DNA from 3 places in the Rhodomicrobium lacus genome. Region 1 is predicted to be linked to each of the others. Evidence: riboswitches for the same ligand, from Rfam matches in the RefSeq annotation. Region 1 holds a riboswitch; each other region holds the start of a gene.
What was found. Region 1 has a riboswitch for cobalamin ahead of EK416_RS12170 (DUF1636 family protein). Riboswitches for the same ligand answer to the same signal wherever they lie in the genome.
Positions count from the first base shown of each region.

Region 2: another riboswitch for cobalamin. It lies ahead of EK416_RS17070 (ribonucleoside triphosphate reductase); the one in region 1 lies ahead of EK416_RS12170 (DUF1636 family protein).
Region 3: another riboswitch for cobalamin. It lies ahead of EK416_RS07225 (CbtB domain-containing protein); the one in region 1 lies ahead of EK416_RS12170 (DUF1636 family protein).

Region 1 covers NZ_RZNF01000012.1:606,223-611,026, forward strand. Annotated here, with positions in the region: gene cobN (cobaltochelatase subunit CobN) at 1-1,693, opposite strand, end outside; gene cobW (cobalamin biosynthesis protein CobW) at 1,697-2,728, opposite strand; gene EK416_RS12170 (DUF1636 family protein) at 2,728-3,135, opposite strand; cobalamin riboswitch at 3,262-3,453, opposite strand; gene EK416_RS12175 (cobyric acid synthase) at 3,548-4,804, shown strand, end outside.
Region 2 covers NZ_RZNF01000012.1:1,671,916-1,676,719, forward strand. Annotated here, with positions in the region: gene prpC (bifunctional 2-methylcitrate synthase/citrate synthase) at 1-141, opposite strand, end outside; gene EK416_RS17060 (MmgE/PrpD family protein) at 153-1,706, opposite strand; gene EK416_RS17065 (acyl-CoA thioesterase) at 1,756-2,148, opposite strand; cobalamin riboswitch at 2,380-2,577, shown strand; gene EK416_RS17070 (ribonucleoside triphosphate reductase) at 2,676-4,733, shown strand; gene nrdD (anaerobic ribonucleoside-triphosphate reductase) at 4,760-4,804, shown strand, end outside.
Region 3 covers NZ_RZNF01000004.1:208,531-213,334, reverse strand. Annotated here, with positions in the region: gene EK416_RS07230 (NupC/NupG family nucleoside CNT transporter) at 1-1,227, opposite strand, end outside; cobalamin riboswitch at 1,367-1,507, shown strand; gene EK416_RS07225 (CbtB domain-containing protein) at 1,546-1,764, shown strand; gene EK416_RS07220 (CbtA family protein) at 1,783-2,547, shown strand; gene EK416_RS07215 (hypothetical protein) at 2,544-3,173, shown strand; gene EK416_RS07210 (amino acid kinase family protein) at 3,257-4,084, opposite strand; gene EK416_RS07205 (amino acid kinase family protein) at 4,097-4,804, opposite strand, start outside.

The DNA of each region.
Region 1 (4,804 bases):
GATAAGCCACCGGCAAGGCGCCGGTCAGCGCCTCCGGCCAGCATGCGCCCGACAACGCGACCGACTTTCCCGGCAACCATTCGAGCGTGCCATGCGCGCCGATATGGACAACCGCATCGATCTTCGCGGCATGGCGCAGCCAGAGATAGAATGCAACGAAGGCGTGGCGCGGCGGACGGCGCGGGTCGTGATACTCGGCGACGCGGTCGCGCGCACTGCCGCGCTCGGGCTGGGCCGCAACGATGACATTGCCGAAGCGTGCCGCGCGGAAGCGGAACGCCCCATCGCGGCAGGCGGGGTCTGCATCCGGCTCGCCCCATGCGGCGAACAAGGCCGCGCACAACGACGGATCGAGCGTTTCGAGAGCGGCGCGATAGTCGGCGAACGGCCACGCCATCCGCTCTTCGAGAAGCGCTTCGATCAACGCGCCATTGTCGGCCGGCAATTGTCCGACGCTGTAACCCTCGGCGCGGAGCAGACGCAGAATTTCGACCGCACTTTCAGGGGCGTCGAGACCCACCGCATGGGCGATCTGATCGTCGCGGCCGGGATAGGAGGAGAGCACGAGCGCGAGCTTGCGCTCGGCGGGCGCGGTACGCCGCAGCCTTGCAAGCGCGCGCGCCTTTTCTGCGACCGCTTCGACGCGTTCGGCATCCGGCGCATGAACGACGCGGGCAAAGCCAAGCTCCGGGTCCGAAGCCTCCGGCTCCTTGAAGGAGATTGCGCCCGCGAAGATGCGCCCGTCGATTTCCGGCAGCACGACGTGGATCGCGAGGTCGGCGGGCGACAGGCCGCGATCCGACTTTGCCCAGGCCTCGCGCGAAGACCCCGCCAACGCGATCTGCAACACGGGTGCATCGTAAGCGTCGAACGCTCCGTTTTCCGCATCGCGCGCTGAAAACGCCGTCGCATTCACGATCACATCCGGCACGATCCGGCGGAGCGCGTCGGCGAGCCAGGCGCGCGTCCTCTCGTCTTTGAGGCTCGCGACGAAGACGGCGGCTGTGTCGAAGCCGCGCGCGGAAAGAGCATCGAGCAGCGCTTCGACGGGCGCGGTGTCGGCGGCGGCGAGTGCTGCGCGGTAAAAGACGATGAGCGCGCGCGGCGCATCGCCTTCGCGTGGCGGCGCGAGGGGGCAGATCGCGGGATCGCCCGCCAGGAAACCGTGGCGCGGAAGCGGGTGCGCATCATCCGTCGTTTCCGTATCGAACCCAGCCGCGCGCGCAAGTTCAGCGAGGGCGGCCTGTGCTGCCTGCGCGCCGCCCTGATCGCACAGCGCCTGCAGACGCCGCAGCATGGCGACCGGCACCGTCGATGCCTCGTCGAGACGCGGGTCGACGCGCCCGTCGCCCGAAACGAACGCCAGCGCGGTGCCCTTCGCTTCCGCCAGCGCGCGAAGCTGCTCGACACCGTAACGCCAATAGTCGATGCCGCCGAGCAAGCGGACGAGAACGGCCCGCGCGCCCGAGAGCGTCTTCTCGATGTAAAGATCGACCGAAAGCGGATGCCTCAGGCGCGCGAGGTTGGCGAGGCGCAGCGTCGGGAGATCCGCGCCCGCACGCCAGCCCGCCGCGAAGGCTGCAAGGTCGCTGTCCGCGAAGGAAAGCACCGCGAGGTCGGCGGGCGACTGGCCGAGATCCTCGGCGACCGCCGCCTCTTCGAGGCCGTGTCGTTCGCGGAAAAGAATGTGCACGCGTCAGGCCCCGAGCGCCGCCGCAACCGCCTGCCCGTCGAAGCCCTTTTCGCCTATGACGACGAGCCGCGAGACGCGCTCCTCACTCGGGCGCCATGGCCGGTCGAACTGCGCGCGAACGCGGGTTCCGACGCCTTGCACGAGAAGCCGCATCGGCTTGCCCGCGATGGCGATATATCCTTTTACGCGAAGGATGTTTTGCGCACGGGCCGCTGCCTCGACCTTCGCGACGATGTCGGCCTGCGATGTCTGCTCTGGCAGCGTGACCGCGACCGTTTCGAAATCGTCATGGTCGTGCGGCTCGCCATGATCGTGATGCGTCGGGCGCGCGTCGAGGTCGTCTTCCGCAGCCGCGCCAAGCCCCAGCACGACGCGCGGATCGACGCGTCCCTCGGTTGCCCCGATCACGGGGATGGGGCGTGGCGATTCCGCCAGCACCGTTTCGCGCGCCTGGGCAAGCCGCGCCTCGTCCACGAGATCGGCCTTGTTCAGGATCACGAGATCGGCGCAGGCCACCTGATCCTCGAACACTTCGCCGAGCGGGGTATCGTGGTCGATACTGGTATCGCCCGCGCGCTGTCTCGCCACAAGCTCGGGGTCGGGCGCGAAACGGCCATCCGCCACGGCCTCGGCATCCGCGACCGCGATCACGCCGTCGACGGTGATGCGCGTCTTCAGGTCGGGCCAGTCGAACGCCTTCAGCAGCGGCTTCGGCAGCGCGAGGCCGGATGTTTCTATGAGAATGTGTTCGGGCGGCTCCTTGCGGTTCAGGAGCGCCGTCATCGTCGGCACGAATTCGTCCGCGACGGTGCAGCAAAGGCAGCCGTTCGTCAGTTCGACGATGGCGTCTTCGGGGCATGCGGGATCGGCGCAGCCCTTCAGTATCTCGCCATCGATGCCGACATCGCCGAATTCATTGACGAGCACCGCGAGGCGGCGGCCGTTCGCGGTTTCGATCAGATGACGGACAAGGCTCGTCTTGCCCGCGCCCAGGAAGCCGGTGATGATGGTGACGGGGACTTTCGCGAGAGACATCAGAGGCTCCTTTCAGGAAGCGGCGGCACGCGCGCGATGAGCGCGCGGCGGAAGCAGGCGGGGCGCTCGTTCCACGGCACGAGGCCGTCTTCGGTTTCGGCGTTTGCTGCACAGCCGCGATAAATGCTCGGCGCGTCCTCGATCGTCAGTTCGCCGAACATGTATGTCCAGCGATCCGGCCCTGCGATGGCGACGGTGAGGCCGCGATTGCAGTTCGACAGGCATTGCGCCGGTTCTATATGAAAGCGCGTGTCAGCGCTGGCTTCGCGCTCGGCGGCGAGCGCTTCGTAGAGCGCGCGGCCTGCGGGAGGCGCGGCCTTGTCGGCGGGGTCGCGTCCACAAAGCACGCACACGAAGACGGTGGCGCGGGGCGCTGGCGGGGCTTCACAGGTCGAGGGCGGCTCCATGCTTCATTCCGGGGAGCGGACGGCGAGCCGTCCGGCGCGTGCGGCGGGCGGACCTGCACTCCCCCCGTCGGACCTTGCGCTCCGGGACACCCCGCCCGGAACGGCGCTTCAAGGGAACGCGGCAACGCGATCCGGCAGGCGACGGCAGGTCTCCTGGCTCGCGGGTCACGGCCCGTGCCGCCTTCCCGGAACAGGTTCCAGTGGCAATTGGCGCAGGCTCGCCGCTCACAGTTGCGGGGGCAGCTCCGGCTTCGCACGATGTGGTGCGCCCGGTATTCCCTTTTCGTCCCCGAAGGGACCGTCGGCTGTGTCGATTTGTGATACGCCCGTGACGCGAAGTCAATCGGCGGGCGCTTTATCCGGCGCCCGGGCGGTATAAAGATTTCGCGCCAAAGAAGGATCGACACCGGGCATGACACGTATTCGCGACGACGAGAGACGGCTGGGCGACAGGACGGCCCGGACACTGATGTTTCAGGGAACCGGCTCGGATGTCGGCAAGTCGCTGATCGTGGCGGGATTGTGCCGTCTGTTCGCGGATCGGGGGCTTTCCGTGCGTCCGTTCAAGCCACAGAACATGTCGACCAATGCGGGCGTTACGGCCGATGGCGGCGAGATCGGCCGCGCGCAGATGCTTCAGGCCCGCGCCGCGCGCGTGCCGCCCAGCATTCACATGAATCCGGTGCTCCTGAAACCGCAGAGCGAGACCGGCGCGCAGATCGTCGTGCAAGGGCATGTGTGGGGCAAGGCCGAGGCACGCGATTATCAGTCGCGGAAAGCGGCGCTGATGCCCACCGTGCTTGAAAGCTTCGCGCGGCTGAAAGGCGAATGCGACCTCGTGCTGGTGGAGGGCGCTGGCTCGCCGTCCGAGGTGAACCTTCGCGCGAACGACATCGCGAATATGGGTTTCGCGCGGGCGGCGGACGTGCCCGTGGTGCTCGTCGGCGACATCGACCGGGGCGGCGTGATCGCGAGCCTCGTCGGCACGAGCGCGGTGCTCGACGCCGAAGATGCCGCCATGATCCGTGGCTTCATCGTCAACAAGATGCGCGGCGATACGGGGCTTTTCGCGGACGGCATGCGCTTCATCGCGGAACGAACCGGCTGGGCGTCGCTCGGCCTCGTCCCGTGGTTTGCGGACGCGCATGCCTTGCCGCCTGAAGACGGCTTCAGCCGCGACTGGGTGCGCGAAGGCGCGAAGGCTGGCCAGCGCGTGAGGGTCGCGGTGCCGGTGCTTCCGCATATCGCAAATTTTGACGATCTCGATCCGCTGCGGCTTGAGCCGGACGTCGATCTCGTGGCGCTTGCCCATGGCGAACCGCTTCCCGCGGACGCGGATCTTGTCATCCTGCCCGGCTCGAAGGCAACCATCGCCGATCTTTCCGCGCTGCGCGCGCTCGGCTGGGAAGCGGACATCGTCGCCCATGTCCGGCGCGGCGGGCGCGTGCTCGGCCTTTGCGGCGGCTATCAGATGCTTGGACGCTGGGTGGCCGATCCGGCGGGCATCGAGGGACGGCCGGGCGGGGTGCCGGGGCTCGGGCTGCTCGATGTCGAGACGGAGCTTTCGGGCGACAAGCGGCTTGCGGCGGTGACGGGCCGAACGGCGGCGGACGGCGTGCCGTTCTCGGGCTACGAGATCCACATCGGCCGCACCTTCGGATCGGACACC
Region 2 (4,804 bases), 1.1 Mb from region 1:
GAGAATGTCGTAGCCGCGATAATGGAGGTCGTTGCCGGTGCGGCCCACCGTGCACAGCGCGGTGTTGCCCGCGATGATGCCGGAAAGCGCGACCGACTTCTTCGGCTTCGGCCCGGCGGCCTTCGTTGCGTCCTGTAGCATGGTTGTCCTCCCTAAGCGCCGACGACGGCTGAGCGGCCCGTCTCGCGCGATGTGCCGTTCCATTCGAAAAGGCCGGTCGCCCGCTCGGCGCCAAGCGCGACGGGATCGACGGTGAAATTCAGCCCCAGAAGCTCTTCGCCGCGCAGCCGTTCGAGCCGGTCCACCGTTTCGAGAAAGCGCTGTTGCTCGGCGGGGGAGACGATTCCTTCCGAAAGCGTGAGGAACTTCTCGATGTATTGCGGGCGGGCGAAGGGGCGCGCGCCGAGCGGGTTGGCGTCGGCGATGGCAAGCTCGTCCTCGATCACGTGGCCGTCACGCAGGGTGACGACGACGCGGCCGCCGAACGCCTTTTCCTTCGGGTCGCGGCTATGATAGCGGCGCGTCCACTCCGCATCTTCGACGGTCGAAATCTTGTGCCACAGCGCAACGGTTTCGGGCCGCTTCGCGCGCTCCGGCGCATAGGAATGCACGTGGTGCCAGCCGCCGTCTTCCAGCGCGACCGCGAAGATGTACATGATGGAATGGTCGAGCGTTTCGCGGCTCGCGTTCGGGTCCATCTTCTGCGGGTCGTTCGCACCCGTGCCGATCACGTAATGGGTGTGATGGCTCGTGTGGATAACGATGTTTTCGATGGCCGCGAGATTGCCGATCTTTTCGCGCATCCGCCGCGCGAGGTCGATCAGCGCCTGGCTCTGATATTCCGCCGAGTATTCCTTGGTGTAGGTGTCGAGAATGGCGCGCTTCGGCTCGCCTTTCTCAGGCAACGGCACGGTGTATTCCGCCTTCGGGCCGGAAAGCAGCCATGCGATGAAACCGTCCTCGCCTTCCCATGCGGGCGACGGTGCGCCTTCGCCGCGCATGGCTCGATCCACCGCCTCGACCGCCATCTTGCCGGCGAAAGCGGGCGCGTAAGCCTTCCAGCTCGAAATCTCGCCCTTGCGCGACTGCCGCGTCGTCGTCGTCACATGCAGCGCCTGCTGCACGGCCTGCCAGATCGTCTCCACCGGAAGCCCCAGCGCCGCGCCGATGCCTGCCGCAGCCGACGGTCCGAGATGGGCGATATGGTCGATCTTGTGCTCATGCAGGCAAATGCCTTTTACGAGATTGACCTGAATTTCGTAGCCCGCCGCGAGGCCGCGCACGAGCGCTTCGCCGGAAAGCCCGCAATGCTGGGCGACGGCAAGGATCGGCGGGATGTTGTCGCCCGGATGCGAATAGTCGGCGGCGAGGAACGTATCGTGGAAGTCGAGTTCACGCACGGCGACGCCATTGGCCCACGCCGCCCATTCGGGCGAGAAGCGGCGATGCGAGGCGATGCCGAACACGCTCGCGCCGGGCTTGAAGGGATGCGAGAGCGCCTGATTGCGGGCGTTGGCCACCGGGCGGCGTGCGAGCGAAGCGGCGGCAACGGCGGCATTGTCGATGATGCGGTTGCCGATCATCTCGACCACGGCAGGTTCGACCGCGACCGGGTCGGCGGCGACTTCGGCGATCTTCCAGGCGAGTTGTTCGGCGCGGGGCAAAGGCTCGGCGGATTTGTATGTGCGAACGGTATGCGACTTCACGGGGCAGGTTCCTCTCTTGGCAGCGGCGGCTAGAAAATTGTCTTTGAAATCAGGGGCGAAACGCTGTGGGGCGGCCTGCTTCGTCGACGGCCACCATCTCGAACGAGCCGCGCACGGCGAGGCGGCGCTCGCCCGAAAGCAGCTTTTCGGCCATCATCGAGACTTCGACGGTCATCGAAGCGCGGCCTACGCGCACGACGCGGGCGGAAAGTTCGACGAGTTCTCCCACCTTGACGGGCACGTGGAATTCCACCTTGTCGGATGTCGCCATCACCACGGCGCGGCGCGCGCGCCGCGTGGCCGCGACAAAGGCGGCCTTGCCCATGAGGTTCAGAGCATTGCCGCCGAACAGCGTGCCGTAATGGTTCGCCTGTTCGGGGAAGACCATCTCCACGAAGATGGTCGCCGCCTCTGTGGCGGCGTCGTCAATCAGGGTTTGCATTCGGGCGCCCGCTTTCATTTCGGGCTTCACAATATCCGCAAGAGAAAGAACGCGGTAAGGACTGAAAATGTGGATGTTTGCGAAGGGCGAGCCGCAAATCTGCGAAAGTTGCGAACGTCGTCTCCTGTGACATGCCGCAGCCCGGCAAGCTCTTTTTCCTTTCGTCCCCGCTGTTCACATCTTTCCGTGCGCACACCGAATCACTCGTTGCGAGGCGGCGCGACTCAGCACCCTAAATATGGGGGTCACGGTCCCCCGATAGCGCAAGATTCGGGAGCCAAGAGGGAAGCCGGTGCAAGTCCGGCGCTGCCCCCGCAACTGTAAGCGGCGAGCCGCCGTCGATCGCGTCACTGGTGCGAAAGCGCCGGGAAGGCCAGACGGAAGCATTGACCCGCGAGCCAGGAGACCTGCCGCGACATCGGAATATCGTCCTCGGGCGGGGTGCCCGCAGGCCGTGCCGCGACCGGTGAAGCCGGTTTCGTTCGCGCGTCTGTCGGCCCCGCCCCCATGATCCAACGGGGGTTCACTTGTCTTCCAGTCCTGACTCCACGGCGGTAATTTCCGCCGCCCGCCTGCCGCTCAGCATCGTGAAGCGCTCGGGCGCGCTCGCGCCGTTCGACGCGGCGAAGATCCGCTCCGCTGTCGAGCGTGCGGGCCGCGCCACCGGCGATTTCGACGCCACCGAGGCGCATCTTCTCGCCATTCAGGCGGTGAAGGTGATCGCTCATCGCTTCGCGGACCGGTCGCCGCACATCGAGGAAATTCAGGACATCGTCGAACAGGTGCTGATCTCCGCGAACCACTTCGCGACGGCCCGCGCCTACATCGTCTATCGCGAACAGCGCGCACGGCTTCGCGCCGACCGCCACGCCGCCATCGACGTCGAAAGCTCGATCAACGAATATCTGGAGCGCGCGGACTGGCGCGTGAACGCAAACGCCAATCAGGGCTATTCGCTTGGCGGCCTGATCCTGAACGTCTCCGGCAAGGTGGTGGCCAATTACTGGCTCAGCCACGTCTACCCGCCGGAAGTGGGCCGCGCGCATCGCGACGGCGACATCCACATCCACGATCTCGACATGCTGGCGGGCTATTGCGCGGGCTGGTCGTTGCGGACGCTGTTGCAGGAAGGGCTGAACGGCGTGCCGGGCAAGGTCGAGGCCGCGCCGCCGAAGCACCTGTCGAGCGCGGTCGGACAGATCGTGAACTTCCTTGGCACGCTTCAGAACGAATGGGCGGGCGCGCAGGCGTTCTCATCGTTCGATACCTACATGGCGCCTTTCATCCGCAAGGACAGATTGCCTTACGGCGAGGTGCGCCAGTGCATTCAGGAACTGATCTATAACCTCAACGTGCCGTCACGCTGGGGCACGCAGACGCCTTTCACGAACCTGACCTTCGACTGGACCTGCCCGGAAGACCTCCGCGAGCAGGTTCCGATGATCGGCGGCAAGGAGGTGGACTTCACCTATGGCGATCTCCAGTCCGAAATGGACATGATCAACCGCGCTTACATGGAGGTCATGACGGCGGGCGACGCGAAAGGCCGGGTGTTCACCTTCCCGATCCCGACCTACAACATCACACCGGATTTCCCGTGGGAGAGCGAAAACGCGACGCGCCTCTTCGAGATGACCGCGAAATACGGCCTGCCCTATTTCCAGAATTTCGTGAACTCGGAACTGAAGCCCAACATGGTGCGGTCCATGTGCTGCCGCCTCCAGCTCGACCTGACGGAGCTTCTGAAGCGCGGCAACGGGTTGTTCGGCTCGGCGGAGCAGACGGGCTCGGTCGGCGTGGTCACCGTGAACTGCGCGCGGCTCGGCTTCCTGCACAAGGGCGACGAGGCGGCCTTGTTCGCGCGGCTCGATGAGTTGCTCGACATCGGCCGCAACAGCCTCGAAATCAAGCGCAAGATCATCCAGCGCCACATGGATGCGGGGCTGTTCCCGTATACGAAGCGCTATCTCGGCACGCTCCGCAATCATTTCTCGACGCTCGGCGTGAACGGCCTCAACGAGATGATCCGCAATTTCACCGACGACGCCGAAGATATCTCGACGCCGTGGGGCCACGCCTTCGCGCTGCGTTTCCTCGATCACGTTCGGGCGAAGATGGTGGCGTTTCAGGAAGAAACCGGCCACCTCTATAACCTCGAAGCGACGCCCGCGGAGGGCACGACCTACCGCTTTGCGCGCGAGGACAAGAAGCGTTTCGCAGGTATCCTTCAGGCGGGCACGGACGAGACGCCCTATTACACCAACTCCAGCCAGTTGCCGGTCGGGTTCACCGACGATCCGTTCGAGGCGTTGGCCCGGCAGGAGCCGCTTCAGCAGAAATACACGGGCGGCACGGTGCTGCATCTCTACATGGGCGAGCGCATCTCTTCGGTGGAAGCCTGCAAGAAGCTCGTGCGCCGCGCGCTCGAAAACTTCCGCATCCCCTACATCACCGTGACCCCGACATTCTCGATCTGTCCAACGCACGGCTACATCGCAGGCGAGCACAAGTTCTGCCCCATCTGCGACGAGGAGCGGCTTGCGGCGAAGCGCGCACGCCTCGCTGCGCGCAAGGCGGCGGCCTGATTTCCATCAAACGAGGGAGAAGAGACATGAACGCACATTGGACCCCCACCGCCGACGACGTGACCCTGACC
Region 3 (4,804 bases), on a different contig from region 1:
CCCGCTCGACATCGTCGCAAGCGTGCCCGACACGATCGATCTCGGCGCAAGTTCCACGATTTCCGAGCGCCTTTCGGGCGCCATCACAGTCATGCCGCCGATCATGATCCCGGCGCTGCCGAAATTGGCGAAACCGCACAGCGCATAGGTCATGATCATCTTCGAGCGCGGGCTCAGCGCGTCGGGAGGCAACCGCGCGAGGTCGAGATAGGCGGCGAACTCGTTCACGACGGTCTTTGTCGCCATCAGGCCCGCCGCCGTGTCGAGTTCGTTCGCACCGATACCGATGGCCCACAGCAGCGGTTTGAATACGAGCCCGAAAAGCTGTTGCAGCGTAATCGCTCCGCCGCCCGGAGAGGGAATGAGGCCCAGCCCGGCATTGACGAGATGAACGAGCGCCACGAAGACGATCAGCATCGCGATGATACTGGCGACGAGGAAAATGCCGTCGGTCGTGCCGCGCGTGATCGATTCGAGGGCGCTCGACGGCGGGTCGCTCTGTTCGAGCACCGCAGGCTCGCGCGCGCCCGCATCGAACGGCACCATGATCGCGGCGATGGCGAGCGCGGCGGGCGTCGAAATCACGGAGGCGATGAGGATGTTGCCGAGCGCGCCCGGAATGACGGGGCCGAGAAGCGAGGCATAGATCACCATCATGGTGCCGGCCACGCCCGCCATGCCGCAACTCATGAGCGCAAAAAGCTCGCCGCGCGACATCCGGTTGAGATAGGCGCGCACCAGAAGCGGCGCTTCCACCATGCCGACGAAAATGTGGACCGCCGCGCCGAGACCGAGCGCGCCGCCGATGCCGAGCGTGTTTCGCAGGATAAAGGCGAAGCCGCCGACGATACGCTGGAGGATGCCGAGGTAGAGCATGAGGCTCGCAAGCGCGCTGATGACGAGCACGAGGGGAAACGCCTTGAAAGCCAGAACGAAACTCGCGCCCGGCGTCACTTCGCTGAAGGGCAGGGGCGCGCCGCCGAGATAGCCGAAAACGAGCGCGGTCCCGGCGTCGGTCGCGGTCTGGAGAGTTCCGACGGCGTCGTTCAAGGTCGCGAAAACGGCTGTCGCCGGCGGAAACTCGATGCACAGCACGGCGAGGGCTGTTTGAAGCGCTATGCCGCCCGCGACGATGCGGAGGGGAAGACGCCAGCGATCTTCGCTAAGGCACCAGGCCACGGCCAGAAGCGTGGCAAGGCCCGCCAATCCATGCGCTACTTGCAAAATGCAGCCCCCGGCTTTTCCGGCTCGGTCTGCCGGACCGCGACGGCAATCCCGTGAAGGCCGCGCTTCGGTCTGGATTACACATTTGCTATTGGCGCGCAATCCTGTCCGAGCATTCCGGGCACTTCCTCGCAACGCGCTCGGTATCTAGCGAGTTGACGGCGGTCGACACGGGGTTCATCATCCGCTCGCCCGAGATGAGGAAGCCGGTGAAATTCCGGCGCGGTCGCGCCACTGTTAACGGTCCCCGAGCCGTGAGTCAGACCCTCAAATTTCTCGGCGTCATAACTCGAACGGGACGCGCAATCCCAAGGAGATATCATGACCGACATCGCCCACCGGCACGACGTCGCTGACGTGCCGAACCTTGTCATTCCGCTCAGCAGCATTCTTCCGTGGGCCATCTTCGGCGGCCTGATCGCGCTCCTTGCGATCTATTTCGTAGGCGCCGAACAGGGCGCGGTGGCGATCTTCGACGGCATGATGGTGCATGAAGCCGTCCATGACGCCCGCCATCTGCTTGGTTTCCCCTGCCACTGACGTCGGAGCGAAAATCACATGGCTGGTTCCTATCTCGCGCGCGGCATGCTCGCCGGGCTTCTCGCCGCGCTCGTCACTTTCCTTTTTGCCTATACGGTCGGCGAGCCGCCGGTCGATCAGGCCATTGCCTTTGAAGAACAGACCGCCAAGGCCGAGGCGGCCGCCAAAGAGGCACGCGGTGAGCCTGCTGCCGCAGAAGAACCCGAACTCGTGAGCCGCAAGGTCCAGAGTACGGCAGGGCTTCTCACCGGCCTCGTCGTGTTCGGAACCGCGCTCGGCGGGCTGTTCGGCATCGCCAACGCCTTCGCTCAGGGCCGTCTGGGGCGGCTCAGCCCGCGCGCGACGGCGGCATTCCTCGCGCTGGCAGGCTTTATCGTGCTCTATCTCGTGCCGCAGATGAAATATCCCGCCAACCCGCCCGCCGTGGGTTCGCCGGAAACGATCGGTATTCGCACCGCGCTCTATTTCGGCATGATGGCACTCTCGCTCGCAGTGGCGTTTGCCTCTCTGAGCCTCGGCAAGATCTTCGCCCATCGCCTCGGAGCGTGGAACGGTGCGCTTGTCGGCCTTGGCGTCTACGCGCTGGCCGTCATCGTTGCTCTGGAAGCGCTTCCCACTATCCAGGAAGTGCCGGAAAACTTCTCGGCGCAGACGCTGTGGCAGTTCCGGGCCGCGTCGATAGGAACGCAGGCACTCGTCTGGACGTTGATCGGCGCGTTTTTCGGGCTTTTCGCCGAACGCACCGTTGCCAGACGCATCGCGGCGAAGCCCGTGGCTGCATGAGGCGCATCGCCGATTACGGGGCGCTTCTGATGGCCGGGCTCGTCCCGGCCATTGTCTTTCTCGCGGTCGCGCCGGTCGCCGAGGCCCATAGAAAAAGCATCGGACCGACCGGGGGCATCTCCATCGAGAGCATCCCGCATGGGCAGATGGCTGTGATCGCGCGTCATCGCGCCGCGATTTTCGCGCTCGCCGACGCTCAGGTGAAGCCCGACGAAAAGCTCTGGCGTCTGCGCAACTATGCGGAAATCCAGTTTACAGCCTGCCTGTGGGGGCTCGCACCGTCGGCTCTCACCGACGAGGAAAGCCCCTTCAACGAATGCAGCCACGCCTATCTCGCGGCGACCATGGCCCTCCTCTCGCATATGGCGAGCCGGGACGGCGCGCGCGCGGAAACGAAGGCGCTCGCAGCGGCGGTCGAGCGCGATCTGCTGCTCGATGGAACCGGCGCGCTCTGCCAATGGTCCGGCGAGCCTTACAATACGGCGGATGTCGTCTGGCCCGAACTAGGCGCCATTCCTCGCCATGCGCCGACCGCGCTTGCTGCTGCGGGCCTGACGGCGGCGCTCATTGGCGGTGCTTGGGGATTGATGCTGCTGCTTCGGCGCATCGCGTCGAGGGATGCCTGAAGCGTTTTTTTCGCGTCGACGTTCGGTGAAGGGAGATAGTGGAGCGCCTCCGTTTCGATAAAGGCGCCCCATTCTGAGTGCGGCTACGCCGGATGCGCGCCGGTGCGAACGATGGTACCGACATGCTCGCCGCGCAGCGCTGCGGTGAGCCGCCCCGGCACGAGCCCGTTCACGATCTGCACGCGCTCGATGTGACGCGCGGTGGCCATCACCTCAAGCAGCGCGCGGTCGAACGGAAGTGTGCCCTCGTGCTTTGCGAGATCGGCGGCGCTCGTCTCCTTCAGGAGCTTCGCCCTTTTCCCGTCGGGGCCGTTCGGGTCGGTGGTGTAAACCCCGTCCACATCCTCCACGATCGTGAGGCCAGCCGCGCCGAGCGCGTCGGCGAGCAGGAACGCGCCCGTGTCGGCCCGATGGGGCGGAATGCGCGAGCCCGGAAACTCGTGGTTATGATAGGGCGGGAAGGCGCTGCCCACCACGGCACGGGCGGCCGAAAGGTGGATGGCGAGCTGGTCTGCCATGGTCGGATGCTCGATATAGGAGACGCCCTCAGGCGCGAGCAGCGACGCGAGGATGTGGCCGTTCTGGCCCGCCTCGCTTGCGGCGAGTGGCGCAAGAGAGCCGACGGGAAGACCGAGGTCCAGCCCCACGCCATAGAGATGGCGCGCGCGGATACCGGCGCCGGTCAGGATTAGGAGACGATGCTCCGGCAGCAGTTTCCGCAACTCGTCCACGATGGGCAGGATCGCCTCGTGGCCGCGGTCCAGGATAGAGCGGCCGCCGATCTTGACGACCTGCAGCCACGGCAGGATGCGGATGGGGCGCACGCCCGCGACGGGGGCGGTAAGCTGGCCGTCGAGGAGCGTCTGGCGTGCGAGCGGCGAGGCGACGTGTTTGATGGTGTTGGCAGACATTTCGGTGATCCCTTAGCTCGCAGTGATGATGGTGCCGACGTGTTCGCCGGCGAGGGCGCGCGTCAGGTTGCCGGCGACGAGGCCGTTGATGACCTGTACCTCGCGAACGTGCTTCGCCGATTTGAGCAGGTCGAGCATCGGGAATTCGAGGATCGAGTCGTGCAGCCCCTTGGCCTTCATCTCGTCGACCGATATCTTCGGGATGAAGGTGGCGTTCTTCGAAGTCTTCGGGTTTTCGGTGTAGAGGCCGTTTTCGTCCTTAACGAAGATCATCGCTTTCGTTCCGAACTGCTCGGCAACGAGGAAGCAACCTGCGTCGGTGCGATACGGCGGAATGACGGTATCGGCGGCAGGGCGCACCCATAGTCCGTAGGGCGGCATGCCGGAGAAAACCACGGCGTTCACCTCGGCCAGGTAGAGCGGCACAGCCGAGAGCCCCGCGTTGCTGACCGTGGAAATGCCATGCTTGGCGAGCAGCTGCCCGATCATTTCGGCGTTCTGGCTCGCGACCGATGCGCCGAGCTGTGAAAGCACGCCAGCCGGAAGGTTGAGCCCCGCCGCGATCGAATAGAGGTGTCGGGCGCGCGTGCCGGCGCCGGTGCCGATCAGCAGTTTGTGCGCCTTGCGGACGGCCACGATTTCTTCGACAAGCGGATAGACCGCCGAGCGGCCCCGGTCGATGACGCTCTGACCGCCGATCTTGATCACGGTGGCTTCGGG